One region of the Sphingomonas sp. BL2 genome, then DNA from elsewhere that is predicted to be linked to it. Evidence: riboswitches for the same ligand, from Rfam matches in the RefSeq annotation. Region 1 holds a riboswitch; the other holds the start of a gene.
What was found. A riboswitch is a leader RNA that binds a small molecule or an ion and turns the genes downstream of it on or off. The one in region 1 is predicted to bind thiamine pyrophosphate.
Positions count from the first base shown of each region.

Region 2: linked by a shared signal. The riboswitch ahead of AC1ME3_RS02025 (TonB-dependent receptor) and the one ahead of thiC (phosphomethylpyrimidine synthase ThiC) in region 1 are both predicted to bind thiamine pyrophosphate.

Region 1 is NZ_CM155261.1:1,296,077-1,310,660, forward strand. It holds gene AC1ME3_RS05980 (hypothetical protein) at 255-422, shown strand; gene thiC (phosphomethylpyrimidine synthase ThiC) at 485-2,404, opposite strand; TPP riboswitch at 2,459-2,547, opposite strand; gene AC1ME3_RS05990 (outer membrane protein) at 2,964-3,842, opposite strand; gene AC1ME3_RS05995 (ferritin-like domain-containing protein) at 3,919-4,968, opposite strand; gene AC1ME3_RS06000 (ferritin-like domain-containing protein) at 5,018-6,010, opposite strand; gene AC1ME3_RS06005 (MipA/OmpV family protein) at 6,402-7,244, opposite strand; gene AC1ME3_RS06010 (DUF2141 domain-containing protein) at 7,335-7,769, opposite strand; partial or broken gene AC1ME3_RS06015 (sterol desaturase family protein) at 7,771-8,054, opposite strand; gene AC1ME3_RS06020 (hypothetical protein) at 8,140-8,481, shown strand; gene AC1ME3_RS06025 (glycoside hydrolase family 127 protein) at 8,554-10,515, shown strand; gene AC1ME3_RS06030 (hypothetical protein) at 10,634-10,834, shown strand; gene AC1ME3_RS06035 (GNAT family N-acetyltransferase) at 10,844-11,371, opposite strand; gene crtY (lycopene beta-cyclase CrtY) at 11,871-13,037, shown strand; gene AC1ME3_RS06045 (phytoene desaturase) at 13,034-14,509, shown strand.
Region 2 is NZ_CM155261.1:456,622-471,205, forward strand. It holds gene AC1ME3_RS01985 (CpaD family pilus assembly protein) at 1-39, shown strand, start outside; gene AC1ME3_RS01990 (CpaE/TadZ family protein) at 39-1,328, shown strand; gene AC1ME3_RS01995 (type II secretion system F family protein) at 1,375-2,340, shown strand; gene AC1ME3_RS02000 (type II secretion system F family protein) at 2,351-3,343, shown strand; gene AC1ME3_RS02005 (hypothetical protein) at 3,398-3,790, shown strand; gene AC1ME3_RS02010 (hypothetical protein) at 3,838-4,191, opposite strand; gene pnuC (nicotinamide riboside transporter PnuC) at 4,217-4,774, opposite strand; gene AC1ME3_RS02020 (phosphotransferase enzyme family protein) at 4,774-5,904, opposite strand; gene AC1ME3_RS02025 (TonB-dependent receptor) at 5,906-8,119, opposite strand; TPP riboswitch at 8,269-8,378, opposite strand; gene AC1ME3_RS02030 (hypothetical protein) at 8,678-9,013, opposite strand; gene AC1ME3_RS02035 (GNAT family N-acetyltransferase) at 9,199-9,600, shown strand; gene AC1ME3_RS02040 (hypothetical protein) at 9,734-9,877, shown strand; gene AC1ME3_RS02045 (deoxyribodipyrimidine photo-lyase) at 9,989-11,416, shown strand; gene AC1ME3_RS02050 (MFS transporter) at 11,514-12,719, shown strand; gene AC1ME3_RS02055 (glycosyl hydrolase family 28-related protein) at 12,737-14,584, opposite strand, start outside.

The DNA.
Region 1 (14,584 bases):
TACACAAGTCGACCTGATTCGCTTCGGGCCGCCAAGCTGAGGGAGGAGCCTATTCGAGCGCGTTAAATCAAGATTTTCGCCGCATTATTGACAACTGAATGACTAATCGGTCGGGTTTAAGTCGGCACTATGACAGGCGATGTGGAACACCGCGCGCTCCAGTAGCACATCCGCTTCATCGAAGATCGTACTACGCGCAGCTCAGTTGTAGTAAATGCATGGATCCCATCTTGTATCTTCAATGGAGAAGGCAGATGGAGCAGACAGAATGGTTCCTCCACATGGACAGCCGTTGGATGTGGCGTTGGTTTTTGACCAACCGCCTTGGCCAACCGTTGGCGATGTCGAAGAAGTGCTTCTTCCGTCGTGAAGATGCTCTCCTGAACCTAGATGCTGCTTGCATGGCCGTGATCGGCCTTTAGCGAGTAGTCTACCCGAAGCGATCGGTTGACGGTGGGCAGGGTATTCCCCTGCCCACCAACAATCACTCAGCCGGTAAGTAGATTTCGCTTCCCTTCTCTCGAAATCTTTCACTCATTTCGGCCATGCCCTTTTCCGCATCGGCATGGCTGCTCTTGGCGAAGATCGCTCGGTTGGTGTCGGTTTGATCGACGTCGGCCGCCAGGAACGTATCCGCCGGCGCATTCTGCTTCGCCGCGAAGTCTCGCACTTCCTGCGTGATCTTCATCGAGCAGAATTTTGGGCCGCACATCGAGCAGAAGTGGGCGGTCTTGGCGCCTTCTGCGGGGAGCGTCTGGTCGTGGTATTGCTCGGCGGTGTCGGGGTCGAGGGAGAGGTTGAACTGGTCTCTCCAGCGGAACTCGAAGCGGGCGCGGCTGAGGGCGTCGTCGCGCATCTGGGCGGCGGGGTGGCCCTTCGCTAGGTCGGCGGCGTGGGCGGCTAGTTTGTAGGTTACTACGCCCACTTTCACGTCGTCGCGGTCGGGGAGGCCCAGGTGCTCCTTCGGCGTGACGTAGCAGAGCATCGCGGTGCCGTACCAGCCGATCATCGCGGCGCCGATGCCGCTGGTGATGTGGTCGTAGCCGGGGGCTATGTCGGTGGTGAGCGGCCCCAGCGTGTAGAAGGGTGCTTCGCCGCAGACTTCGAGTTGCTTGTCCATGTTCTCCTTGATCTTGTGCATCGGGACGTGGCCGGGGCCTTCGATCATGACCTGGACGTCGCTCTTCCACGCGCGGTGTGTGAGTTCGCCTAGCGTGTAGAGTTCACTGAACTGCGCTTCGTCGTTGGCATCGGCGATGCTGCCGGGGCGCAGGCCGTCGCCGAGGCTGTAGGCGATGTCGTACGCCTTCATGATCTCGGTGATCTCGTCGAAGCGCTCGTAGAGGAAGCTCTCCTTGTGGTGGCTGAGGCACCATTTCGCCATGATCGAGCCGCCGCGCGAGACGATGCCGGTGACGCGTTTCGCGGTCATCGGGATGTAGGCAAGACGGACGCCGGCGTGGATCGTGAAGTAATCGACGCCCTGCTCGGCCTGCTCGATGAGCGTGTCGCGGAAGATCTCCCAGGTGAGGTCCTCGGCGACGCCGCCGACCTTTTCGAGCGCCTGGTAGATGGGGACGGTGCCGATCGGGACGGGCGAGTTGCGCAGAATCCATTCGCGGGTGTCGTGGATGTTGCGGCCGGTGCTGAGGTCCATCACCGTGTCCGCGCCCCAGCGGATCGACCAGACGAGCTTGTCGACTTCGGCGGCGACGTTGCTGGCGACCGCGGAGTTGCCGATGTTGGCGTTGATCTTGACGAGGAAGTTGCGGCCGATCGCCATCGGTTCGGATTCGGGGTGGTTGATGTTGTTGGGGATGATCGCGCGGCCGCGGGCGATCTCGTCGCGGACGAATTCGGGGGTTACGAAGTCGGGGATGCTTGCGCCGAAGGATTCGCCGTCTCGAACATAGTCTTTCAGCATGGCGCGGCCGAGGTTTTCGCGGGTGGCGACGTATTCCATTTCGGGGGTAATGATGCCGCGGCGGGCGTAGTGCATCTGGCTGACGTTGTGGCCGGGCTTGGCGCGGAGGGGGCGCTTGATGGTGGCGGGGAACTGGGGGACGCCGCCGGAGCGGTCCGGGCCTAGCTGGCCGTTGTCTTCGGGGCGGAGTTCTCGGGCTTCGTAGGATTCCACGTCGCCGCGTGCTTCGATCCAGGCGCGGCGGAGTTGGGGGAGGCCGGCGTTGATGTCGATTGTCGCTCGGGGGTCGGTGTAGGGGCCGCTGGTGTCGTAGACGCGTAACGGGGGTTCGGAGCAGCTCGGGTCTAGGACAATCTCGCGCATGGCTACGCGGGCGTCGGGTCTGGACGGGACCGCTACGTGGATTTTCCGCGAGCCTCGGATCGGGCCGGTGGTTACGCCGATGTCTGCTGTGGGGGTGCGTGCTTCGAAATCGGCCATGCGCTTGCTCCTACGGGTCTCGGAGCAAAGGCTTACGGTTCTGTGGCGACCGCTCCCTCCCTCCGCCGGTATCAACCGGATCAGGTTCAGCGGGTCGAAGGCTCCTGCCTTCCTCTCAAGCGCGGATAAGCGCTCCCCCGGGGTTCGGTGAGCATAGGGGGGTTGGGGTGGGGTGCAATGACGAATTTGGGGGGCCTGAGCGGGGGCGAGGCGTTTGTGCTTAGGGTCTGCCCTTCGACTTCGCTCGGGGCGAACGGGGGGTGCCTCTTGCGATCCTCCCCCGCCAGGGGGAGGTGGCTGGCACTTGCCAGACGGAGGGGGCGGTAATGGATCACCGCTGTTGCGTGTCCTCCCCCTCCGTCACCTTCGGCGCCACCTCCCCCTGGCGGGGGAGGATCGAGCACGTAAAGAAAAGGCCGCTGCCCGGTTTGGGGCAGCGGCCTTTTCTGTCACTCCGCGCGCTGTCAGTCGTAGCTAAGCTACGCCTTGTAGCGTGCTTTGCTGCGCTGGCCGGGCTTGGGCGAGTCCTGCACCAGCTTGGCGCAAGCCGCCCTTAGCCTTAGAACCTAAAGCTCACGGTGCCGCGCAGCGAGTGCCAGCGGAACTGGTCGTCGCTGCGGCGGAAGGTCGTGCCGGCGGTGTTGGGGGCGAGGACGAACGGGTTGTTCGCGAGCAGGATCGGGCTGCCGGTGATCGCGCTGCCGGCGGTGACGAGGACGCGGGCGTCGTCGTCCTTGTACTGGTGGTAGGTGTATTCCATGCCGATCGAGATGTTCTTGGTCAGCTTCTGCTCGATGCCGCCGCCACCGACATAGCCCCACTTCTTGTCCGAACCGGTGGCTGCGAACGCGTTGGCGGTGTTGGTGGTGAAGAACAGGTTGTCGATCTTGGCATAGCCGGCGCCGCCAGTGGCGTAGAACAGCGTGTTGCGCGCGGCGAGGCCGGCGCGGAGGCGGGCCGACCCTTCCCACTTCAGCTTGCGTGCCATCGTGTAGCTGGCGGGCGTGGTCGAGAAAGCGGCGACGCTGTCGGTGATCTCGGACTTGCCGAATTCGCCGACGATGCCGACCACGAACGGACCGCGCTGTACGTCGAAGCCTGCGCGGCCGTAATACGACCAGCCGTCATCGTCGTTGCGGCAACCATAGGCCGGCACGGCGGTGCGGGCCGAGCCGTTGCAGAAGCCCGGCGAGAAGGCGTTGGCGCCGGTGATGGTGTTGACGCTGTCGCTGAAATTGCCGTCGTTGTTGCGGTCGAACAGGATCGACGAGCCAACATCATTGGGCTGGACGTCATAGCCGCCGGCCGCGCCGATATAGACGCCCGAGAACGGATTGCGGTCGCTGTCCGTCGTCATGTCCTGCGCGGCAGCCGGAACGGCAAAAATGCCCGCGGTGGCGAGACCGGCGAGCATGGTGAGCTTCGTTAGGTTTTTCATGGTCGTTCCCCAAACAAGGGTCGCGGTGCTCCCGTGCGCCGCGACCCCAGGTTTATGTTTTAGACGATCGTCGCGATCACGCGTTGGCGCCGCTGGTCCGCAGCGAGTCGAGGCGGTTGTTGGTCCCGTTGGGGAAGAAGCCGCCGCCGATCTTTGCAGTAGGCGTCAGGTAGACGATGTTGTGCACCTGAGCGACCGAGCGGCTGTAGGCCAGGCCGTTGGCGTCGGTGGGCACGATGTTCGAGATCGTTGGATCCGACCCGGTGATGCCCTGGTCGTCGTCGCCGATCACACCGGTCGTCGCGTTGGTGACGGTGCCGTCGAGGCTGTCGCGTGCGTCGCTGATCTGGTTCGCGGCGGTGATGAGCGACGGGATCGGGTTCGGAGTCTGCAGACCCTTGCGGTACAGGATCGTGCGGATCAGGCCTGCGTGATACGCCTCCGCCGCGAGGATGCCGGCGGCCGCCTCGAGATAGGTCTTGTTGGCGATCAGCGGTGCTGCGCCCTTGTAGGCCGACACACCGACGTCCTCGAAGATGTACGCGCCGAGCAGGAAGCTGTTGTCGTCGGCATAGGGGTTGAACACACCCGTCGCACCGATGACGCCAGCCGCACGTGCGGCCGCCGTGAACGCACCCGGAGCGGCTGCCGTGCCGACCGAGATGTCGATCGCAGGCTGGGCGACGGCGGCGCTGCCGAGGGCCGAGCGCAGGAAGGCGACGTGTGCGACTTCGTCGATCGCGATTTCGCGCGCGTATTCACGGACGACGGTGTCCTGGAACGGCACCTGTGCGCCGCCGGTGACCGCACCCTGCGTACCGATGCCGGTCAGCATGTTGGCGTTGAGGCCGACACCGAATGCCGCGAAGGCGTAGAACTGCGCTTCGAGATATTCGAGGTTCAGTGCGACGTTGAGCACGTCGGCGTCGTTGAGTGCCGCGACCGGCGCCGGTCCCGGCGTCGGGGTCGGTGCGAGATCGGAATCGTCGCTGCCGCATGCCGAGAGCAGCGTGGCGCCGCCGATGGCGAGAGCGGAACCGCCGGCGAAGCGCAGGAAGTTACGACGTTCGTTGCGACGGCTGGCGATCGCGTCGAATATTTCCAGCTTGGTATTGAGATCGGTCATTGGGTTAATCCCCTGAATATCGAAGAAGAGCGGGTGATCGGATGACCGATCAGCTTGCCGCGATGCTCGTCTTGATGTTGCCGTTCATGCCGTTCGGGTAGAACCCGCCTGCCGACGCCGCACCCTTGTTGAGGTACACGATGTTGAGCACCTGGCTGGCCGAGCGGCTGAAGGCGACGCCGTTCGCATCGAGCGGAACGATGTTCGACGCGGTGACCGCGGCCTGCGTCGTGCTCAGGTTGATCGGCGTCTGCGAGATGGGCGAGATGCCCTGATCGAGATCGGTCGTACCGTCGAGGCTGTCGCGTGCATTCGAGATCGCATCGGCCGACTGGCGCAGCGACGGGGTCGCGATGCCCTTGCCGTACAGCGTCGTGCGGACGATCGCGGCGTGATACGCCTCGACCGCGAGCAGGCCGGCGGCGGCTTCGAGATAGGCCTTGCTGGTGAGCAGCGGGGCAGCGCCCTTGTATGCGGTCACGCCGACGTCTTCGAAGATGAACGCACCGAGCAGGAACGCTTCGTCCGAAGCGTACGGATCGAACGCGGTACCGGCGGGGACGAGGCCAGCAGCCTGTGCCGCGAGCGAGAACGCGCTGGTCGGCGAGACGCTTACGTCGATCACCGGTTGCGCGACGGCGGCGGAGCCGAGTGCGGTGCGGAGGAACTTGACGTGAGCGATCTCGTCCTGCGCGATCTCGCGTGCGTACTGGCGAACGATTGGGTCGGTGAAGTTGACCTGACGGCCACCGCGAACCGCACCCTGCGTGCCGGTCCCGCTGAGCAGGCTGTTGTCGAGGCCGGTGTTGTAGGCGGCGTAGGAATAGAACTGCGCCTCGAGATATTCGAGGTTGAGTGCGAAGTTCAGGACGTCCGCATCGGTGATCGTCTGTGCCGACGCCGACGTGGAGAAGGACAGCGCGGTCGCACCGGCTGCGGTCATCGCAGCGGCGCCCAGCGCGGTCTTGAAGAATTCACGTCGCTCGCTGCGGCGTTCCACTCGCGCATCGAGGGCTTCGATCAGGTGCACGCTCTCGGTCATATCAGGGTCCTCCCCTTGCTGTTGCGGACGTCGAAATGCTCTGCGGCAGTCGCGCAACGGGGCATGCCCCGATCAGGTCGATTGCTCGAATCCCGCTCGTAACGCGCTCAATTACGGACATAAAAAAAGCCGTCCGTGGCGAGGAACGTACGCGGATGAAGAATGGATGCACGGTTCAAGGGGGTGCGATGAAATAAATTTCACGACCCGGCAGAGAGGCTTACCTGCTTGCGATGATTGGGGTTTTGGTGGCGGCTGGATGCCGGCTTCACCTTTTCTTGGTCCTCCGGGAAAACGCCCGGCAGGCCCTCTTTTCTCTCCCTACCGGAGACAGAGAAAAGGTAGCGCGTTCGGCGGATCGGGCCGAGCCGGATCCGCCGAAATCGATAGCTTAGAACGTGTAGGTCAGGCCGAGGGCGTAGAGCCACTGGTCCGCATCACCGACGTCGGCGACGATCGGCGTGTTCTTATACTTGCCGAGCATGCGACCGTAGAGGACGCCGGCGCCGACGCCGAAGCCGTGGCGCAGATCGCCCGAAAGGCTCTGCACGACGAACAGCGAGGCGTTCGCACGACGGAAGCCGCTGTCGTTGATGTCGTAGGTGCGCAAGCCGCTGTTCAGCGAGCCGATCGGCGTCACCGCGGCATAGGTGCGGCCGAAGCCCTTGCCGGCATAATCCGCCGACACGCCGAGCGAGACGAGCGTGCGGACCGACAGCGGCGTGGTGTAGTTCACCTGAGGCGTGATAACGTAGCTGTCATAGGTGCCCGAAACGTCGTGGACGTACGCGACGCGCGCGGTGATCGTGTCGTAGTCACTGGTGATGACGCCGGTCTTGCCGATGCCGACATAGCCGCCGAGCTCATACGCGGTATCGATCTTGCCGAGTGCGCGGACCTGGCGGTTGTCGATGTCGCCGGTGCGATCGCGGCGGATGCCACCGATGACGCCCACTTCGTAGTTGATGCCGACCTCGCCCGTGTTCGGGATCAGGTTGAAATAGAGCTGTGTGCCGCGAAGGAAGAAGTCATGCCCGCGCACCGTGCCGACGATCGCGCCGGCGGGGGTGAAGGAATTGCTGTCCGCACCCTCGTAATCGGGCATCGACACCGCACCGACCGCTATGGTGATACGGTTGTTGTCGCGCGGGTCCGTGATCGTCGGCGACGGGTTCGGATCGGTCTGGGCGAGCACCGGGGTGGCGGTTGCCAGCACCGCAATTGCGGCAGACATGAGAAGGGTGAATGCGCGCAAGGAAATGCTCCGGAGAAAAAGGTTCCACGTCGCAACGCGGTAAAACCGTTTTCGGTCCGCTGCGATCGGTCAGAAGATGTAACGCATTTTTACCTGTTGCATTTCGGCATCACCGGCAAGCATGAACCGGGCGGCATCGAAACGCGGCGGACCGAAGCGGACGGCGGCATTGCGCGAGAACCCATAGCCTTCGCGCGGGATGCCCGCGATCGTGTCGAGCTTCGCGTTGCTGTTCTCGTCATGGATGATCGCGAGCGCATAGCCGCGCTGGGGCAGGCCCGAAAAGCTGGTGGCGTGGACACTGGCGGGCAGCGTGCGCGTCAGTGCCTTGGCATCGTCGACGCAGGCGGGGAAATTGTCGGGGTCGGCGGTGAGGCAGATCCGGATCATCCCCTTCGACGAGCGGAGATTGTCGACCTGGACGTCGAGCCGCGTGACGGGCGCCGCCGCCGACAGCATCGCCCACGTCGTTGCTGCCGCCATGACGAGCAGCCGCTTTCGCATGCGCGCCGGCAAGATCGCCGCGTTGCTTGTCGGTGCCGCAGAGCCGATCCCAAAAGCGGAAATAGAGGCCATAGTTGCACCCGTGTCGTTCGTGATGTCGCCGATGATGGCTCGCCGTGATCAGCCAGCCGCCCCATGCGCCCCGCCACATGAACCGGGGGAAAACCTCCCCACCTCATGCGATGGTTACCCCATAGCCGTCGTGATCGTCAGTACCAGACCCGGCGCGCCGATGTTGATCGGAATCAACCGCACCCGTAGCGGAATTACCACAGCGCCGGTGATCGGAGCGCCTCGACCAGGGGGGGCCGCGAGACATCGTCGCAGGCGCGTGATAGTCTCGGGCGATTACAGCATGATGGAGTCGTCGATGGTTCTGCTCGCGTTGATCCTGACCGTAACGGGGTATTCCGGTATGCCCCCCGCGACCCGTGCAGGGTTCGAGGCGCTGGGGCGGCGTACCGACAGGCTGTGCCCGGCACGCCATGTACGGACGATTACCCCCGGCGACCTCGATTATCTCCAGGACGGGTTCGAGCGGAGCCTGTCGCGGCTGGACCGCGCGCGGCTGGCTGCCGTCAATACCGCGGACCGGCGTTGCGCCCACCGCGACGGGCTGGCGTGCCAGACCTCGGCGACGATGGGCGCGATGCAGTCGACCCGGCTCGTGCCCCGGTTCGCCGGCTATGTCTGCGTGCACCGGGTACCCTGACCCTCTGCCTCTTTCGCCTGCACGACACGCCTGCTACTCAGACAAACAATGAGAGCATAAGAGGGTGTCGTTATGGTCGAGTTGTGCCGCGGGGGCCAATCCCGCCGGAAATTCCTGACGGGTGTCGCGACCGGTGCTTTGACCGTGGGCTCCCTGTCGATCGGTCCTCAGGCGTTTGCGTTCGTGCCGGAAGGAGCGGTGCCGACAACGGTGCCGACCGCGAAATTGCAGGCGTTCGACCTGGCCGACGTCACGCTCGGCGAGGGGCCGTTCCTGCATGCGCAGCGCAAGACCGAGGCGTATCTGCTCGCGCTGCAACCCGACCGGATGCTGCATAATTTCCGGGTAAATGCCGGGCTGCCACCGAAGGCACCGGTCTATGGCGGCTGGGAATCGGATCCGCTGTGGGCGGACATCAACTGCCACGGGCATACGCTGGGCCATTATCTGTCGGCGTGCGCGCTGGCCTATCGATCGACCGGCGACCGGCGGTTCAAGGCGCGGATCGACCATATCGCGCGCGAACTGGCGGCATGCCAGGCGGCGTCGGGGACCGGGCTGGTCTGTGCGTTTCCGGACGGGCCGGCGCTGGTGGCGGCGCATCTGCGCGGCGATCCGATCACCGGCGTGCCGTGGTACACGCTGCACAAGGTGTATGCGGGCCTGCGCGATGCGACATTGCTGGCGGACAGCGACACGGCGCGCGCGGTGCTGCTGCGGCTGGCAGACTGGGCGGTGGTCGCGAGCCGGCCGCTGAGCGATGCGCAGTTCGAGACCATGCTGGATACCGAGCATGGCGGCATGAACGAGGTGTTCGCCGACCTCTACACGATGACCGGGACCGCCGAGTATCGGACGATGGCGGAGCGGTTTTCGCACAAGGCGATCCTCGCGCCGCTGGCGAAGAGCCGCGACCATCTCGACGGGCTGCATGCCAATACGCAGGTGCCGAAGATCATCGGCTTCCAGCGGGTCTGGGAGGTGACGGGAAAGCCCGAATACCGCGATGCGTCCGAATTCTTCTGGAAGACGGTGGCGCTGACGCGGTCGTTCGCGACCGGCGGGCACGGCGACAACGAGCATTTCTTTCCGGTCGCGGATTTCGCCGAGCACGTCCTGTCGGCGAAGGGATCGGAGACGTGTTGCCAGCACAACATGCTCAAGCTGACGCGGGCGCTGTTCCTGCATGATCCGCAGGCGGGCTATGCCGATTATTACGAGCGGACGCTGTATAACGGGATCCTCGCGTCGCAGGACCCGGACAGCGGCATGGCGACGTACTTCCAGGGCGCGCGGCCGGGGTACATGAAGCTGTATCACACGCCCGAGAACTCGTTCTGGTGCTGCACCGGCACGGGGATGGAAAACCACGTCAAATACCGCGACTCGATCTATTTCCACGACGACCGCGCGCTGTACGTGAATTTGTTCGTGCCCTCCGCCGTGCGGTGGAAGGACAAGGACGCGGTGCTGACGCAGGTGACGGCGTTCCCCGATGCGGCGACGACGACGCTGCGATGGACGTTGAAGCGACCGGCCGAGCTGACGCTGAAGCTGCGGCATCCGGGGTGGAGCCGGACTGCGGTGGTGCTGGTGAACGGAGTCGAGGCGGTGCGGTCGACCAGTCCGGGGCGGTATCTGGAATTGGCGCGGGGGTGGCGCGACGGCGATACGGTGGAACTGCGGCTGGATATGCGCGCCGGGGTCGAGCGGTCGCCGGCCGCGCCGGATATCGTCGCGTTCACTTACGGGCCGCTGGTGATGGCGGGGAGCTTCGGGCGCGAGGGGCTGGCGCCGGGATCGGACATCATCGTCAACGAGCGCAAATATGGCGAGTATAATGCCGCGCCGTTCACGCCGCCGACGCTGGCGGGCGATCCAGATACGATCGCGGAAGGGATGCGCGCGGGGGAGCGGCCGCTGGAGTTCACGATCCTCGCGGCGGACCGGCAGCCGGTGCGGATGGTGCCGTATTTCCGCGTCGCGCATGAGCGCTATGCGACATACTGGCCGATCGCGCCGGGATTGGCTTAGGTCGGGCGGTGCAGTCCCGACGCGTTCGACGCGGTTGCGATAGCCTCTATGCAGTGCAGCGAAACCTGATAGCCTCCCTCTCCAGAGCAGGACGACCTGCCAATACGGAGAGAGATGCATGGCACATCAAAACGCCGCGCGCGGGGATACCGGCACGAATACCAGCGCTAATTCCGGCAGGGATCACAAGAGGCTGATCTATGTGATCGCGGGAAGTATATTGGCGCTGGGGCTGGTGTTGATGGCGTTCTACGACCGGGCGGGCGATCCCATGCCGATCGCGTCGGTGCAGACTCCGGTGGTTACTGCGCAAAAATAGCGCCGGGGCTTACGACGCCGCGGCTCGGTCGAAGATCAGGATCGGCGCGTCTCGGTAGGTGCCCGTGGTGCGCAGGCGATAGCCTAGCCGTTCCGCGAGGCGGATCGAGGGGGCGTTGGCGGGGTCTATGATGCAGGTCGTCGCGGGGATGCGCGCGTCGGTCCAGGCGAGGATCGCTGCGAGCGCTTCGGAAGCGTAGCCTTTGCCTTGCGCGTCGCCGGTCAGGGTCCAGCCTGTTTCCGGCGTTGCGTCGATCGAGGGGTCGATGGCTCTGCGCGCCTCGATGAGGCCGAGTTCGCCTATCAGGTGGCCTGTGGCGGTATCTCGGGCGATCCAGCTGCCGTAGCCGAACAGCGTCCATTGGCCGACCGAGCGGAGCAGGCGGATCCAGACGTCCTCGCGCGATCGGGGCTGGCCGCCGATGGTCGTGTAGACGCGCGGGTCGGTCCACATTGTGGCGCAGTCTTCGAGGTCGGTGGCAGTGTGGGCGGTTAGGGTTAGCCGGGCTGTGGTTAGCGTGGGGGCGGATGTGGGCATTCGTACTGTCTAAGAGGTATCTCGGTGGAAGGGTATCCGTCGTCGCGCACTCTCCCCTCCCTGGAAGGGAGGGGCCGGGGGTGGGTCGGCCCGCTTGAGCCGCTGGCGTTCCGGTTTGCGGAGGCCAGTCCCCCCTTAGCCGCGCGTGTTCGAACTTGCGGAAGCCGACCCGCCCCCAGCCCCTCCCTTCCAGGGAGGGGAGCAGGTTGGGCTTTTCCTCTTCGTATGGTTCGCACGGTTCAGACGTTGCGATTTTCGATCGTTCGATCCTCCCCCGCCAGGGGGAGGTGTCGCCGGAGGTGACGTAGGGGGAGGATGCGGAACGGAGGTTTCCCTTTCCTCCCCCTCCGTCTGGCTAGGGCCAGCCACCTCCCCCTAGCGGGGGAGGATTGAGGTGAGCCCCTGCCCCTCCCCCACCTCCGGCAACGCAGGTTGTCTTCGCAGGCGATTGGTTCGGAAAGGTTGTTTTCGTGTCCCCCGCTTTGCGCTAGTCGGAGGCATGGCATCGACGATCTCCTGCGACGTTGCGATCGTTGGCGCGGGTTTGGCCGGCGGGATGATCGCGCTGGCGTTGAAAGCAAAGCATCCGGCGTTGGACGTGCGGCTGATCGACGCTGCGCCAGTCGTCGGTGGCAATCATCTCTGGTCGTTTTTCGGGAGCGACGTGGCGCAAGGCGATCGCTGGATCGTCGCGCCGCTCGTGGTGCATGCGTGGCGCGGATACGACGTGCGCTTCCCGGCGCATGAGCGGACGATCGACGCGACCTATTATTCGATCGAGAGCACGCGGCTTGATCGCGAGGTTCGCCGCGTGCTTCCTGCGGATGCGCTGATGCTTGGACGGAAGGTGTCGGGGGCTAGTGCGACCGCGGTGGTGCTGGCCGATGGCGACCGGATCGAGGCGACCGGCGTGATCGACGCGCGGGGGGCGGGCGATCTGTCGCTGCTCGATCTCGCGTGGCAGAAGTTTCTCGGACGCGAGTTGGCGTTGAGCGTGTCGCACGAAAGCCCGCGGCCGATGGTGATGGACGCGACGATTCCGCAGATCGACGGGTATCGCTTCGTCTATTGTCTGCCGTTCGCGGCTGACCGGATGTTCGTCGAGGACACCTATTATAGCGACACGCCGAATCTCGATATTCCGGTGCTGGGCGCGCGGATCGACGAGTATGTCACGGCGCGTGGCTGGTCGGTCGAAAGCGTCGTTCGCGAGGAGTCCGGCGTGCTTCCGGTCGCGATGGGGGGCGATTTCGAGGCGTATTGGCGGTCGGGTGGTGCTCGGGTGGCCAAGGCCGGCATGCGCGCGGGGATGTTTCATCCGACTACGGGGTACTCGCTGCCGGACGCGGTTCGGACTGCTTCCATGCTGGCGAGCCTCGGCGATTTTTCGGGCGCGAAGCTCCACGATGCGACGCATTCGATGGCGCGGGCGACGTGGCAATCGCGCGGGTTCTACCGGATGCTCGACACGATGTTGTTTCGCGCCGCCGAACCGGAGGAACGCTACCGCATCCTCGAGCGCTTCTACCGCCTCTCCCCCTCGCTCATCGGCCGTTTCTATGCCGGGCGCTCGACGCTTTCCGACAAGGCACGCGTTCTTACCGGCAAGCCCCCCGTCCCCATCGTGCGCGCCGTCCGCGCCATCGCAGGCAGTATGTCATCATGAAGACCGCAATAGTCATCGGCGCAGGTTTCGGCGGGCTGGCGCTCGCGATCCGGCTGCAATCCGCGGGCGTGCAGACGACGATCGTCGAAAGCCGCGACAAGCCGGGTGGGCGTGGGTATTTCTGGGAACGCGACGGGTTCACGTTCGATGCGGGGCCGACCGTCATCACCGATCCGGATTGTTTGCGCGAGCTGTGGGCGCTGACCGGGCGCGACATGAGCGAGGACGTGACGCTTGATCCGGTGCTGCCGTTCTACCGCCTGAACTGGCCCGACGGGACCAATTTCGACTATACCAACGACGACGTGCAGATGCGCGCCGAGATCGAGAAGCTGCATCCGGGCGACTGGGCGGGGTACGAGAAGTTCCTGCAATATTCGGCGGGGGTGTTTCACGAGGGCTATGAGAAGCTCGGCCATGTCGCGTTTCTGGACTTCGGGTCGATGATCAAGGCGGCGCCAGCGCTGGCGAAATACCAGGCGTGGCGGTCGGTCTATTCGATCGTGTCGAGCTTCGTGAAGTCGGAGAAGCTGCGCGAGGCGTTGTCGTTCCATACGCTGCTGGTCGGCGGCAACCCGATGACGACGAGCGCGATCTATGCGCTGATCCACAAGCTGGAGCGTGATGGCGGGGTGTGGTTCGCGCGTGGCGGGACCAACCGGCTGGTGGCGGCGCTGGTGACGCAGTTCGAGCGGCTGGGCGGCGTGCTGCGGCTCGACGATCCGGTGACGTCGATCGAGACTCTGGGCGATCGCGCGACGGGCGTGACGACGGCGAGCGGCTGGTCGGGTCAGGCGGATGCGATCGCCGCGAACAGCGACATCATGCACACCTATCGCGACCTGCTGTCGACCTCGCGCAGTGCCAAGCGGAAGACCGGGTCGCTCGAGCGGAAGAAATATTCGCCGTCGCTGTTCGTGGTGCATTTCGGGATCAAGGGCACGTGGCCGGGCATCCCGCACCACATGATCCTGTTCGGGCCGCGCTATAAGGGGCTGCTCGAGGACATTTACGACCACGGCGTGCTGAGCGAGGACTTTTCGCTCTACCTGCATCACCCGACCGTGACCGATCCTTCGCTGGCGCCGGAGGGGCATTCGACGTTTTACGCGTTGGCGCCGGTGCCGCATCTCGGGAAATTCCCGGTCGACTGGGACGAGATCGCGCCGATCCTGGAGAAGCGCATCCTCGACGAGATCGGGCGGCGGTTGATCCCGGATATCCACGAGCGGATCGTGACGAAATTCTCGTACGCGCCGAAGGATTTCGCGGAGGATCTGAATGCGCATCTGGGTAGCGCGTTCTCGCTGGAGCCGGTGCTGACGCAGAGCGCGTATTTCCGGGTGCATAACCGCGACGAGCATATTCCGAATATGTACTTCGTGGGCGCTGGAACGCATCCGGGTGCCGGCATTCCAGGAGTCGTGGGAAGTGCAAAGGCTACAGCGGCACTGATGCTCAGCGGGCAATAGGCGTACCAAGCCTCTATCGTCCGAGAGAGTAGTCCAAAACGGTGCAGTTGTCGTAGACTGCTAGGCTATACTTGC
Region 2 (14,584 bases), 840 kb from region 1:
GCCGGCGCGCTCGCGGTAGCCACGCCGGGAGGCAAGTGATGAACGCTCCGTGGAAGCCCGCTGGCGCCGCCAGTCGCGATCCCTTCACCGCCTATGTCTGCGACGAGACGACTGCGGCGGCATTGCGCCCGATCGCGACCGAACTCGGCTGGTCGGTCGACAAGATCTACAAGGGCGGACTGCGCAACGCGATCCAGTCTCTGTCGGTTGCCGCATCACCACAGATCCTGTTCGTCGATCTCGCAGAGTCAGGCGATCCGCTCAATGACATCCACGCGCTCGCCGAAGTCTGCGAGCCCGGCACCGTGGTGATCGCCGCTGGCCAGGTGAACGACGTCCGCCTGTACCGTGACCTCGTCGCGAGCGGTATCCAGGATTACCTCCTGAAGCCGCTTCATCCCGACATGCTGCGCGAGGCGTTCGTCCATGCGCAGATGATGCTCAACGCACCGAAGCCCGTCGACCTGTCGCCGGAGCGTCCGCATTGCTCGGTCGGCGTGATCGGCACGCGCGGCGGCGTCGGCGCATCGACGATCGCGACCTCGATCGCGTGGTTGCTCGCCGACAAGGAAAAGCGATCGACCGCGTTGCTCGATCTCGACGTGCATTTCGGCACGGGTGCGCTCAGCCTCGATCTCGAGCCCGGCCGCGGCCTCACCGACGCGATCGAGAACCCGAGCCGCATCGACGGGCTGTTCATCGAACGCGCGATGGTCAAGGCGACGGAGAACCTGTCGGTGCTCAGCGCCGAAGCCCCGATCAGTTCGCCGGTGATCACCGACGGCTCCGCCTTCTATCAGCTGCAGGAGGAGATGCGCGCGGCGTTCGAATGCACCGTCGTCGACCTGCCGCGGGCGATGATGATCCAGCACCCGCATCTGATCAGTGACGTGAAGCTCGCGGTGATCGTCACCGACCTGACTCTGGCGGCGGCGCGCGATACGATCCGTATCCTGTCGTGGCTGAAGACGAATGCGCCGCAGATCGAACTGTTCGTGCTCGCCAACCGCGTGCACACCGGCGGCAATCTCGAAATCAGCCGCAAGGATTTCGAGGGTTCGATCGAGCGTAAGATCGATTACCTCGTTTCGTTCGACCAGAAGCTCGCGGCGCAGGCGGCCAAGCTCGGCAAGCCGATCGTCGAGGCTGGCAAGACCAGCAAGACTATCGCGCCGATCGTCGCGCTAGCCGGCGCGCTCGCCACGGCGGTCGCGGATTGCGGCATCGACGGCGCCAAGGCGTCGAGGGGCCGGTCGCTGATGGGCAAGTTCGGCGAACTCCGCGGGCTGATGACGAAGCGCACGCTGAAGCCGGCAAAAGCGAAATGACCGTATCTGTTCACGCCAACATGACGCGCGTCGCACGATGACCGGCATGGCGCCGCTTCTGCTCGTGATGACCGGCGCGAGCATCGTGCTGGGAATGATCGTGTTCGCGTTCGCCGGGCCCTCTGCGGGCCGTGCGAAATCGCGACGGCTCGTGGCGGTGCGCGAACGGCACGGCGACGCAGTCACCGTGGCGAGCGCGCACATGCGGCGTATTTCGCATGCACGCGACACCAAGATGGACCTGGCATTCGGCCGCGTTCTGCCCAACCCCGTACAACTTGCCAAGCGGCTCGCCATGACGGGCAAGGACTGGACGGTCGGTCAATACGGCATGGCGACCGCCGGCATCGCCTTGGTCGTCGCGGCGCTAATGCTGTTCAAGGGCATGCCTTTCCTGCTCGCGTTGCTGTTCGGCCTGTTCGTCGGTATCGGCGTGCCGCATCTGGTCGTCGGTAAGGCGATCAAGCGCCGTGTCGGCAAGTTCACTGCGAAGTTTCCCGACGCTATCGAGCTGCTGGTGCGGGGCCTGCGTTCGGGCCTGCCGATCAGCGAGACGATCGGCGTCGTCGGCCAGGAGCTCGACGGCCCGGTCGGTGTGGAGTTTCGCTCGGTCAGCGACAAGATGAAGATCGGCAGGACGATGGACGCCGCGCTTCAGGAAACCGCGGACCGCCTCGGCACGCCAGAATTCCAGTTCTTCGTCATCACCATCGCGATCCAGCGCGAGACCGGCGGCAACCTTGCGGAGACGCTGGCGAACCTTGCCAACGTGTTGCGCATGCGCGGCCAGATGAAGCTGAAGATCAAGGCGATGTCGTCCGAATCCAAGGCGTCCGCGTACATCATCGGCGCGCTGCCGTTCATCGTGTTCGGGCTGATCTGGTTCATCAACGGCAGCTACATGCAGCGGTTCTTCGTCGACGAGCGCCTGATCTTGATCGGGATAGGCGGCATGGTGTGGATGGCGATCGGTGCCTTCATCATGTCCAAGATGATCAGCTTCGAAATCTAAGGGACTGACGATGGGCGAGACCGCCGGACCTACCCTGCTGGGGATCGACATACTCTGGGTCGCGACGATCCTGTCGGGCGTTGCCGCGTTCGCGGTGATGATCGCGATCTATGCGGTGACGACGGTTCACGATCCGATGGCGAAGCGCGTCAAGGCGCTGAACGACCGCCGCGAACAGCTGAAGGCCGGCATTACGGCCTCGACCAAGCGCCGCGCGAAACTGGTCACGCGCAACGATACGGCGGACCGGATGCGCGGCATTCTTTCGTCGATGAAAGTGCTCCAGGACAGCCAGGTCAAGGCGGTTCAGGTCAAGCTGATGCAGGCCGGCATCCGTTCGAAGGAATGGGCGCCGGCAGTGATCTTCGGCCGCCTCGTCCTGCCGATCGTGATCGGCGGGGCGATGCTCTACTGGGTTTACGGCACCGACGGCTTTGCGACCTGGGGCCCGCTCAAGAAATACGGGCTCGTCGCGACGAGCTTCATCCTGAGCTACAAGGCGCCGGACCTGTATCTCGACAACAAGATAAAAAAGCGCTCTGAGGCGATCCGCAAAGGTCTTCCCGATGCGCTCGACCTGCTCGTGATCTGCGCCGAAGCCGGCCTGACCGTCGATGCCGCCTTCCACCGCGTCGCCCGCGAGCTCGGTCGTGCCTATCCGGAACTGGGCGAGGAATTCACGCTCACCGCGATCGAACTGGGCTTCCTAACCGATCGTCGCAGCGCGTTCGAAAACTTCGCAATGCGGGTCAAGCTGGACGCGGTAAAAGGCGTCGTCACGACGATGATCCAGACCGAGAAATACGGCACGCCGCTCGCCTCCGCGCTGCGCGTCCTGTCGGGCGAATTCCGCAACGAACGCATGATGCGCGCTGAAGAAAAGGCCGCACGGCTGCCCGCGATCATGACGATCCCCCTGATCCTGTTCATCCTGCCGGTCCTCTTCGTGGTCATTCTCGGCCCGGCCGCCTGCTCGATCTCCGACACGCTGATAAAGGGCTAAGGCAACCGCAACGCGCACGGATCGTTAAGCCCCCGTAACAGGAGGGTTTCCAAGATGCCGTTGTTTTCCACGCCCACGCAGTTCGCCGCGCTCGCGCTGATCTTCATCGCCGGCTGGCTGTTCGGATTGGCGAGTCATCCCGGCGGCAAGAAGTGGAAGGCGCGCTATCACGCCGAACGTGACGCGCACGCGGTCGCAAAGAAGGACGCCGATATCCGCGCCGCCGCTGCCGAAAAGCGCGCGGTCGAGGCTGAGCATGAGAATGTGCGGCTCGCGAAGGCCACGCCGGTGGCGCCAGTCGCCCCTGTGACGACGACCCGTGCGCCGGTCGAGGATCGCTCGATCTTCACCTCGCCGAATACGCGTCCAGTCGCGGCATCGTCGGCACGTCCCGCGTACAATAATGATGGCACGAAGCGCGGATGGTTCGACTTCGACCGTCGCTAACACTGAAGGCGGCTCGCTCTCCATCGAGAGGGCCGCCTCATCAATGCCTATTGGTAATGCGCGACGTTCTCGAACCCCGTATTCGTCTTCGCCATTTTGACCAGCTTTCTAGCGTAGGACCGCACGTGCCGGTCGAAGCGCGTATCGTTGTAGACGCCGCGCCAGATATACTCGTCGCGGTCCAGTATCACAGCAAGCGCGGCGGTAAACGTCGCTTGGCTGTCCGCGACGCCTTTGCGGCTCATCAGCGCACAGACCATTTCCTCGGCTGACGCCTTGTCGCAGTCATCCTGCAATTCACGGCCGCCACGCTCGGCTACAACCTGCTCGGAGCGTGCGGCAATCCCCCGTGCGTCCAGCCATTTGCGGACCGCGTCGCAGTCCCAGTCCTTTTTGTCCACCAACGCCCAACCTCCGTTTCGCGCGCTAGCCGGCGGAGCGCGCCTGCCAGCGCCGATATCCGATCACGGCCAGCACGACCATCGCCGCGTACAGTCCGGCGGTAAGCGTCAGCCCCTTATAGGCAAACATCCCGACATACAGGACGTCCACGGCGATCCACAGCAGCCAGTTCGCCGCATGACGTCGCGCGACCCAATATTGCGCGACCAGACTGAAACTGCTGAGCGTTGCGTCGGCCCAGGGCAATGCCGCGTCGGTGTAACGGCTCATGAACCAGCCGATCACGAACGCCCCGACCGCCCCCGCGCCGAGACCGGCGAGCGCACGCGATGGCCGCAACGGCTCGACGACGACATCGCCGCTATCGACCTTGCCGCGCGCCCAGGCGAGCCAGCCATAGACAATGGCGATCGCGAACAGCGCCTGGAGCACCATGTCCGCGTACAACCGCACGTCGAGGAACAGCTTGAAGTAGAGCGCACAGGCGACGAAATTGACCGGCCAGCACAGCATGTTGCGCTTCGCGGTCAGCCATATCCCGGCAAAACTCACGACGACCGCGATGACCTCGAGCGGCGTCATCACGGCGCGATCCGGCGCAGGAAGTCCTGGCCCGGACGCGAGAAGAACCATGCCGCATGGTCGATCAGATACCCACCCCAAGCCATGGCGGCGGACGCGGTGTCCGCCACGACGGTGGTGAAGTAATCGGCCTCTGACAGCGCGAATTCGACATGGACCAACGGCAACAGCGACACGACCGCGGCGATCTCCTCATGGCTCAGCGGCAGGACGGTGGCATAACCTGCGAGCAACGAGAGTGCTGTCTCGGGATCGGCGATCGCATCGTCAGCCCCCTGCCCCAGATCCAGCCACCGCACCGACGTCCGCTCGATCGCCGTCGCGATGTCGTGAACGGCGTTCGTGCGATCAGCCAACCCGAAGTCGAACACGGTCCGCACCGCGCCCTCTCGCGTCCAGAGAAGGTTGGAAGGATGCCAGTCGTTGTGCGTCCACAACGGCGTCTGTTTCGCGAGAAGAGACGACAGGTCGCTATCGGCCTGCTCGAACAATCGCGCGAGTTGCGCCTGCCACGGCCGGGCGGAAAGGAATGCGGTCAGCGCCGGGCGGGCGGCGATATATGCGCTCGCCGCAGCCAGCGGATCGGCGGCAGGAAGTATCGTGAAACTTGAGACCAGGGGTTGTCGGCGTCGCGCAGGCGCATCGAACCCGCGCGCCGCGACGTGCAATTTCGCCAACGCCAAGCCGGCAGCATGGGCATGGTCGAGCGACAGGAACGGCGTCCACGACAGCCGGTCGCGATACAAATCCTCCCCCGGCGCCTGGCGGTGCAGTTCGTACGACCATGGACCGATCGCGACGCCGCTCGCCCCTTGTGCGGTCGCCATCACTTCGGGCACCGACACGCCCGCGCCGGCGAGATGCGCGATGAATGCGTGTTCCTCGGCAAGACCTTCGACCGTGCGGACGCGGTGATGGTGGCGCTTCAACAGGAACGCACCGTTCGTCGTGTGCACCAACGTCGCGGCGGAGAAGGGGCGCGGGGAATGCCAGTGCAGCCCGGTCATTCGCCCCGCCGCCGGAAAATGCGCAAACACCGCCTCGGCCTCGTCCGCAGCGATGGCGGGCCAGGTCGGCGCCTCCATCGCGGTGCCCATGCCGTGGACGAGATGCTTTAGCTGCGACGCCACCTCAGAACGCTCGCGAGATCGTCGCCATGACCGCCGCGCCGCTGCTGATGTAGTAGGCTGACGGCGCGCCGGCGATGACCGTGCCGCCTCGGCCAATCGTGTCCTGCGCATTGGTGCTGACCGACTGGACGCCGGCGAGGACATGCGGATCGGTGACGTTGATCGCGTTGACGCGCAGGTCGGTCCGCTTGCCGTCGAGCCAGTCGGCGAGGTGCATGCCGACCGACAGGTCGAGCGTCGCATAGCCCTTGATCCGCTCGTCGTTCATGAAGCTCGCATATTGCCGGCCGATATATTTCGACGCGACACTGCCGAAGAAGCGACCGTCGTCATAGATCCCGCCGGCGCCGAACTGGACGGTCGGGCTGGAGACAGCATGCTTGCCCCTGGTCGGCAGGAAGTCCGCGCCGACCGGCAGGTCGTTGTCGATCCGCGCGCGCAGGTATTCGCCGGAAAGATACAGGCTGACACCCGCGACCGGGCGGTAATCAATCTCCGCATCGACGCCGTACGAGGTCTGTCCGCCGGCGTTGAGCGTCGCGTTGACCTGCGCGCCGCCCTGGTCGATCACGGTGGCGAGTTGGCGGTTGCGGAACTTGTAGTGGAAGCCGGTTACCGAGGCCGAGAGCTGTTCGCCGATGAAGCGGTAGCCGATCTCCTGCGACACCGAATATTCGTTCTTTAGCGCGTTCGTCCCCTGCACGACCACTTCGCCGCCGTAATAGCTGTTGTAGAGCGTGAACTCGTTGGGCGTGCGGAAGTTGGTGGTGATGTTGGCGAACAGCTGCTGGCGATCGTCGATCCGGTAGTGGATCGCCGCGCGGGGGAGCGCGGCGAAGCTGTCGTTGCGCACCTTGTCCTGCGGCCCAGGCAGATAATTGCGGCCGTTGCGCAGAACGTTGACACCCTTGAACCCCGCGTCGATCGTCAGCCGCGGCGTCAGCGCGATACTGTCGGCGAGGAAAAAGCCTTTCGTCACCGTCACGGTACGCTGGTTCTCATAAGCGAGCAGGCGACCGTCGGCGGTACGGATCGCCATGGCGCGGTAGCCCCAGCGGTCGAACGGCTGCCCATCGGCGTCGATCGAGGTGTAGGACTGCGTGACGCGGTCGGTGCCGTAGTCGAACCATAGCCCAGCGGTGAGCGTATGCGCGCCGGTCTTGAAGATCAGCTTGCTGACGTTGCCGGTCCGCATCTGGTCGCCGGTGTAGTTGCCGAGCACGGTCGCCACGCCGTCAACCGCACCGGGCAGCGCGATCGGCTGTGCCAGTTCCTCAGTGCCGAGGAAATTCCCTTCCGTGGTCAGCTGCGTCCCGTAGGGCGAGTTGCCATAACCGAACTGGAGATAGGTGGTGGTGTCGAGCGCCAGCCGATCGTTCAGTACCAGATGCACCGGCGCGGAGGCATAGAGGTTGCGGAATGGCGCGCGGTACAGCCGCCAGTAGTTTGTGCTCCCGGCCGTGTAATTCTTGTCGTAGTTGAAGTCGCGACCCTGCGCGTTCCATTCGGCGAGCGTCGGACTCGGATAGCTCGACGAGTTCGCGTCGTTGTACGACAGCGCGAGGCTGGCGCGGTTGCCGGCACCCCATTCGCCCAGAATCTTGGCGTCGATATGCTGGCGCGTGTCGAAACCGGCACCTCGCCAATTGTCGGCGCGAGTGTTCGAATAGGACAGGAACGCCTTCAGCCCGGTATTGCCGATCGTCCCGCTATCGACCCGGAAGAAGCCGCGCCGCGCCGCGTAGCTGCCGAGCGACAGGTCGACGAGCGCACCGGGACGCGCCTTCGGATCGTCGAGCGACAGCGACAACAGACCGCCTGCCCCGCCGAGCGTCGGTGAATCGATATCGACCGAGCCTTGCGCGAGCGAGATACGCTTCAAATTCTCGGGGTCGGCGAACTGCGACGGATAGGCGTAATAATAGCCGATGTCGTTCTGCGGCGCGCCTTCCATCAGCACGCCGATCTCGTCCTGGCCTAGCCCGCGCAGCGTCAGGCTGGAACTCGTCGACAGGCCGTACGGGTCGCTCGACGCGACGTTCGCGCCGGGCAGCAATGTCACCAACTGAAACGCGTTGAGCGTCGGCCCCTGCTTGACGATGAAGTCGGCGGAGATCGCACTCTGCGCGCGCGGCACCTTCTGGTCGGGGAGCAGACCGGCTGGGTCCTGCTTACCGACCACCCGGATCTCGGCGGGTTCGACCGGCTCGGACACGACCTGCGCACTTGCAGAGGATGCGGCAAGGCTCGCCGAAAGGGTCAGCGCTACCCGGAAAGCAGGGCGGCCGCGCGCTATCAACGCGCGCGTCACAACGAAAAACCAGCACTAAAAAACGTCACGTCCACTCCAATCGGAGGGACGACGGGCCAGCCGCAGACCCTCCCTACGCCGGTATAAGCCGGATCAGGTTCAGCGGGTCATGGGCTGTTGCCCACCTCTCAGCCGCACATCAGCGGCCCCCCGGGGATACGTGCCGCTTAGGGGGTTGGGCGTGTGGTGGAAAGCGCTATCGCATTGATCTGGCTGGTATGCCTCGCGATCGACACCGGCAAACCTCCAGCCCCTCCCCAAGAACGGCGCGCAGCGGCCGGCCTACCCAGAAAACATGCTGTGAAAACAAGGTAGGCCGACCGCCTCGGCAGCTCGATCAACGAGCACCGTCCAGGTCGACAAGGGAATGCCGACGCCGCAACGGTATGACAAATACGTTGCAGCGCGGCATTTAGACTCATCGTGCCGTGAAATGTCTGGGCTAACGGCGGCGTCGAAGGGTCAGGCGCGACCCTCGCGACGCTTGATCTCGCCCAACAGCGCCTCGGCCACCGGGTTGCCGACCTCGCCACCCGACTGGTCGTATGCGCCGGCAAGCTCCGCGTCCGTCGCGCCCTGCAACAGCGCGTTCACCTCGGCGTTGAAGTCGTCGACCTCGCCCGCGGCGGCATCGGCGGCGTCCTCGCTCGTCACGGCCGGCTCCGCTCCGGCGGCCGGCGCGTGTGCCATCACGGCATCCTGTTTGAAGACGTCGAAGGCTTCGGCGGCCTCGTTGCGCTCCTCGATCGCGATTTCGAGGCGGGTGAACAGGTCGAGCTGCGGTGCGGTGTTTTCCATGACGGCAGCTTATCCGCGCGAACACGGTCCAGGCAACTCGTTCGCGCACGACCGGCGCACGGAGCAGGAACGTACCAGGAATCTCTATAATCTAGAGCAACTCGTGAGACTTCCAGCCGGAACGTCCGTTCTGCCCTTCAAGCCGCCGACCTGGAACCAGCGATCGGTTGCAGTTGGGAGAGACCATGACCGCGATCCGAGCCGCCGAACCGTATGACCTTTCCCGGTTGATAGCATTCGATTCCTTCCCCGGAGACCGGATCGCGGAGATCGTCGAGCGCCGCATGCTTGTAGCCGAAGTGGACGGCGTCATCGCAGGCTATATCGCGTGGCAGACCGGCGGATGCATCGGCAAGGACTATGTGAACAAACTGGTCGTCGATCCGGACTATCGTCGCCACGGGATCGCCCAATCGTTGATAGCCGAACTGAAATTTGTCCTAAATGGCAGAGTCTTCATCTCGACCGGTGTTGATAACAGCGCCGCTGTCGGACTGTTGACACGCACCAATTGGCAACCAGCCGGCCAGATCGTTGGCTTACGCCCTGCAGACGAGGCGGAAATCTTTTACTACCGAGACCTCTGAGTCGCGACATTGCCCTTGATGTTTACTACCAACATCAGTTCTCCCGGAGTTAAGCGGGCAGGTCGAGACATTTTTGCGACTAGTCGAGGGACCGACTTGTATCGCCAAACGTTTGCGGCGATATAACTCAGACATGCCCCAACGGATGCTCAATCCCGATCAACGGCTTCGCGAGCATCTCGAGGATGCGCTGGCGGAGGCTGATGCGCTCGGCCAGACGGTCGTCGCCGCATTGATATCCGAGGCACTCGACGCTTTGGCATACGTCCGCCCCTGAAGGGATCGTCGCGACCGCCCCGTGTGTTAGGCCATCATGGTAACGTCGCTCTCGCAACCTTCGACCGTAGAATCGCTGGATTCCTGGGCTGAGGCAGCTCGCATACGCCGAATGAACGCGGCAGAAGTCCGACCGACCAAGCGATACGTCCTTTGCTGGCTGCAACAGGCGTTGCGTGCCCGCGACAATCCGGTGATCGACGCGGCTATTTGTCTCGGCAACGATCTTGGCCTGCCGGTCCTCGTCTACCACGGACTGCGCGAAGACTACCCCTACGCGTCCGATCGCCTGCACCGCTTCATTCTGGGTGCGAGCCGCGATCTGGCGCGCGACTGCCGACAGCGCGGCCTCGCCTGCGTCCAGCATGTCGACCACGCCGACGCGCGCGAGAAAGGCCTGGTCTACCGTCTCGCCGCCGACAGCGCCGCGGTGTTCGTCGAGGACCAGCCGACCTTCGTCGCACGCTTGCAGTCGGACCGTGTCGCCGCCCGCACCGAAGCCGCGATGTTCGCGGTCAACGCCGCATGCTTGGTACCCCCCGCGCTGCTCGGCGACGGCATCGGCTCGACCACCGCGTTCCGGCGCAAGCACGAGGCAGTGCGTGCGGATTGGCTGGCGACCGACGGCCTTCAGGCGGGCGTTGCCGCGTATGACGGCCCCCTGCCCTTCACGTCCGATCGTCTCGAATCCTGCAGCGACGCCGACCTGGACCGGCTGGTCGAGAACACGGCGATCGACCATTCGCTTGTGCTCAGTCCGGACTTCCCGGCCGGTCGCGACGGTGCGCTAAGCAAGCTCGAACGGCTGATGGACATTGTGCTGCCGACCTATGCGACGACCCGCAACGACGCGACCAAGCCGGTCGGTGCGAGCATGCTCTCGCCCTATCTGCATTTCGGCGTGATCGGCCCGCGCGAAGTCATGGCCACCGTCGAAGCCGCCGATGCGCCAGTTGCCGCCAAGACCAAATTCGCCGACGAACTACTGACATGGCGCGAATGGTTCCACTACCAGGCTCGCGCGCTTCCCTCGCCCGAACGCTACGACCGCGTCTCGGAATGGGCCCGCGAAACGCTCGCAGCGCACGCTTCTGACCCGCGTCCGGAAGTGGAAACGCTCGCCGACCTGCTCAACGGCACCACTCGTGACGAGACCTGGAACGCGTGCCAGCGCCAGTTCCTGGTCGACGGCTGGATGCACAATAATCTGCGCATGTACTGGGCCAAGCGAATCATCGCCCTGACGCCCGATCCCGAGACCGCGTGGGCGACCGCCTGCTACCTGAACGACCGGCTCAGTCTCGACGGGCGCGATCCGTCGACCTACGGCAACATCGCGGCGTCGTTCGGCGCAGGATCGCCCGGCCGCGACGGGCCGCCGATCTACGGCAAGGTGCCGACGCGGTCGGATGGCTCGACCCGACACCGCGACGGTGGCCCGGAGTGGCTTCACGCCGCTGCGACGCGTACCGCGCCCGAACCTACGCTGCCGTCGAGCCTGCCGTCCGCACTTTACCTTACGGGCGAACTGCCCATCTAACCCGAGCGCGCGTCGCCGCCCGCTACCGACAGCCCGACCCATTCACCTGCAAGCATGGCGCGCCCGTCAGGCGCAGCGCCGTACACCGGAATTGACCATGACATCGACTGCGCAAGACCGCCCGGAACCTCGTACGACGGGCTATGTCCTGACGAGCAGCGTGACGTTCGCGATGGCGGCCGCTGCCGGCGTCGCGGTCGCCAATATCTATTATAATCAACCGATGCTCGGCGTGATCGAGAAGGATCTGCCGGGCAAGCTGTCCACGCTGATCCCCACCGCGACGCAGTTGGGGTACGCTGCGGGCCTGTTCTTCCTCGTGCCGCTCGGCGACCTGATCGAGCGCAAGCGCCTGATCGTGATCCAGTTCGCCGTCCTCGCCGCCGCGCTGGTCGCCGCCGCGATTGCGCCCACCGCAGGCCTGGTCGTGGCTGCGTCGCTCCTGGTCGGCATCGCCTCCACGGTCGCGCAGCAAATCGTCCCGCTAGCCGCCAACCTCGCCGCCCCGGACCGCCGCGGGGCGACCGTCGGCACGGTCATGTCGGGCCTGTTGTGCGGCATATTGCTGAGCCGGACACTCGCCGGCTTCGTTGCCACGCATGCCGGCTGGCGCGAGATGTTCTGGCTCGGCGTGCCGATGGCGCTCGCCGTCGGCCTCTGGATGGCGATCAAGCTGCCCCGCAGCCAGCCAGCCGCGACGCTATCCTATGGCGGCCTCCTTCGCTCGCTCGTCGGGCTGTGGCGCGAGTTCGGCGCATTGCGGCTGGCGACCGTCACCCAATCGCTGATCTTCGCCGCGTTCACCGCGTTCTGGACGATCCTCGCGCTCCGCCTTCAGGAGCCGCACTATGCGATGGGTGCCGATGTAGCGGGGCTGTTCGGCATCGTCGGCGCAGTCGGCATCTTCGCCGCACCGATCGCCGGGCGCTACGCAGATCGAAAGGGCCCGCACACGGTGATCGCGCTCGGCGCAGCGCTGACGCTGGTGTCGTGGATCCTGTTCGGCGTGTGGACGTCGATCGCAGGCATGGTCGTCGGCGTCATCGTGCTCGATTTCGCCGTCCAGAGTGCGCTCGTGTCCAACCAGCACATCGTCTACGCGCTGCGCCCCGAAGCGAGGGCGCGGCTCAACACGATCTTCATGGGCGGCATGTTCCTGGGCGGCGCGGTCGGGTCCGCCGCGGCGACGCAGGCCTGGGCCGCGGCCGGCTGGTCCGGCGTGACCATGCTCGGCATCGTACTAACCGCACTGGCGACGCTGATCCAGACGGTCAGCCTGGTGCGGCGCAAGCGGGCGATCTGACCGACCGCCCGACGCGCTTACAGTCCGATAGAGTAGAGTGCGTGGTGCGCCAGTATGAACAGCGTACGACGATCCGCGCCACCGATGACGAGTTGCAGCGGACGTTCCGGGACGTCGATACGGCGTAACAGCGAGCCGTCCGGCCGGTAGACGAACACCTGTCCGTTGGCGACGTACAGGTTGCCAGCCGCATCGCGCGTCGCGCTCTCGCCGCCGCGTGGTGCGACGACCTTGAGGTCCGTCACCCGGCCATTGTCGCCGACCAGACCGCTATACGTGCGGTTCTCCGATCCGTTGGTCAGCACCACGCGCTCGCCGGGGGGCGCCGTGACGAACCCATAGGAATCGAGCGTATCGGACCAGCGCCAACCCTGATGATCGTCCGGCCCCTGGTTCCACACGCGGAACGCCGGCAGCACCAGCGAACCGTCGGGCGAGACATATTCCTGCGCCTTCGGCTCGCCCATCTTGCTGGCGAAGAAATCGGCGAGCGGTGGATATTGGTACGTCGTCGGATCGATCCGGTCAGCGAACTCGCCGTTCGCCCAGACGTTGACGGGCAGCACCGTCGCCGCACCGCGTCGCGCCTTGGCTAGGGTCGGCGCAATGACCTTGACGTCGGAGGGCTTGGTCGGGTCGATGCTGTAGACAGTCCCGTCTCGCCCGGCTGACGACAGCACCAGCAGATCGCCGGACTTGTCGACCGCGAGGTTCACCGCATCGAGCGGCGCTTCCGCGACGATCGACAGGCCTTCGGTCTTCGACCAGCCATGAATCCGCTGGAAGCGGCGATCGATGAAGTACAGCTTGCCCTGCGCATCGACCGCGCCACCGGCGATCGAATAGAAACCGTCGGCGAGTTTTTCGACACCGGGCGTGAGCGGTATCGGGGTTCGACCTGCCGTCGCGAGTGCGGCCGGCACGTCGAGCTTGGCGAATTCGAGCTCGCGCACTTCCTGACCGCGCGTCATGTCCTTGATCGTGTTCTCGAACGGGAATTTGCTGGCGCGCAGATACGTGCCGCAGCCCTTCGCATCGCAGCTCGCGAACCCGCTTTCGGCGTTCACATGGACGTTGCGGAAACGGATATCGCCCGAGTTGTAGAGCTTTACCGCCGCGTCCATCGGCTTGATCGACCGCGTGACGCGGTAGCTGTGATAATTGGCGAACAGGATGTTGCGCGAATTGCGGATCTCGGTGGAAATCGCATCGACGCCGTCGCGCACCTCTTGCTCGGTCTGCGGCGCGAGGAATTCCCAGTTCTCGACGTTATCGAGAACGATCTCGGCGCGATAATGATGCTCGGCCGAGAGTTCGTAGACGTGGCCGGGGGTCTTGGTGTTCGAGACGTGGAAGCCCGCCGAGGCCAGCGTGTTCGGCGACCAGATCGCCGCAAACGTACCCCCGCCGCCGTCGGTCACCCAGATGCTCGGATATTGGCCGTCGAAGCGCGCGCGCGGGTCACCGAAGCCGATCGGGCTGCCCTTGGTCAGCACGGTTCCGCCCCCGCCCTGGATCTTGACGTCGTTGACCATCGACCCCTCGCCGGCCTTCCAGAGCAACGCGGTCGCGCGCGGGTTGACGCCACCGGTCCACAGCCCGAGGCCGGAGACGATCGCGTTGCCGCCCCTCGCGCTTTCCAGCAGAGCCTTCGGACCGCCCACGCCCATATAGGCCGGCGTCTCATCGGGCAGATAGAGATGCGTGAGGCTCGGGTGCAGCGAGATCAGAACGCTGTCGGGCCGCAGCTTCAGCGTGTCGGTGACGCGGTAGCGGCCGACCGGGAGGTACAGCACGCGGTGTGTATCGATCGCGCGCTGCAAGGCTGCGGTATCGTCGGTGGTATCGTCACCTTTGACACCCAA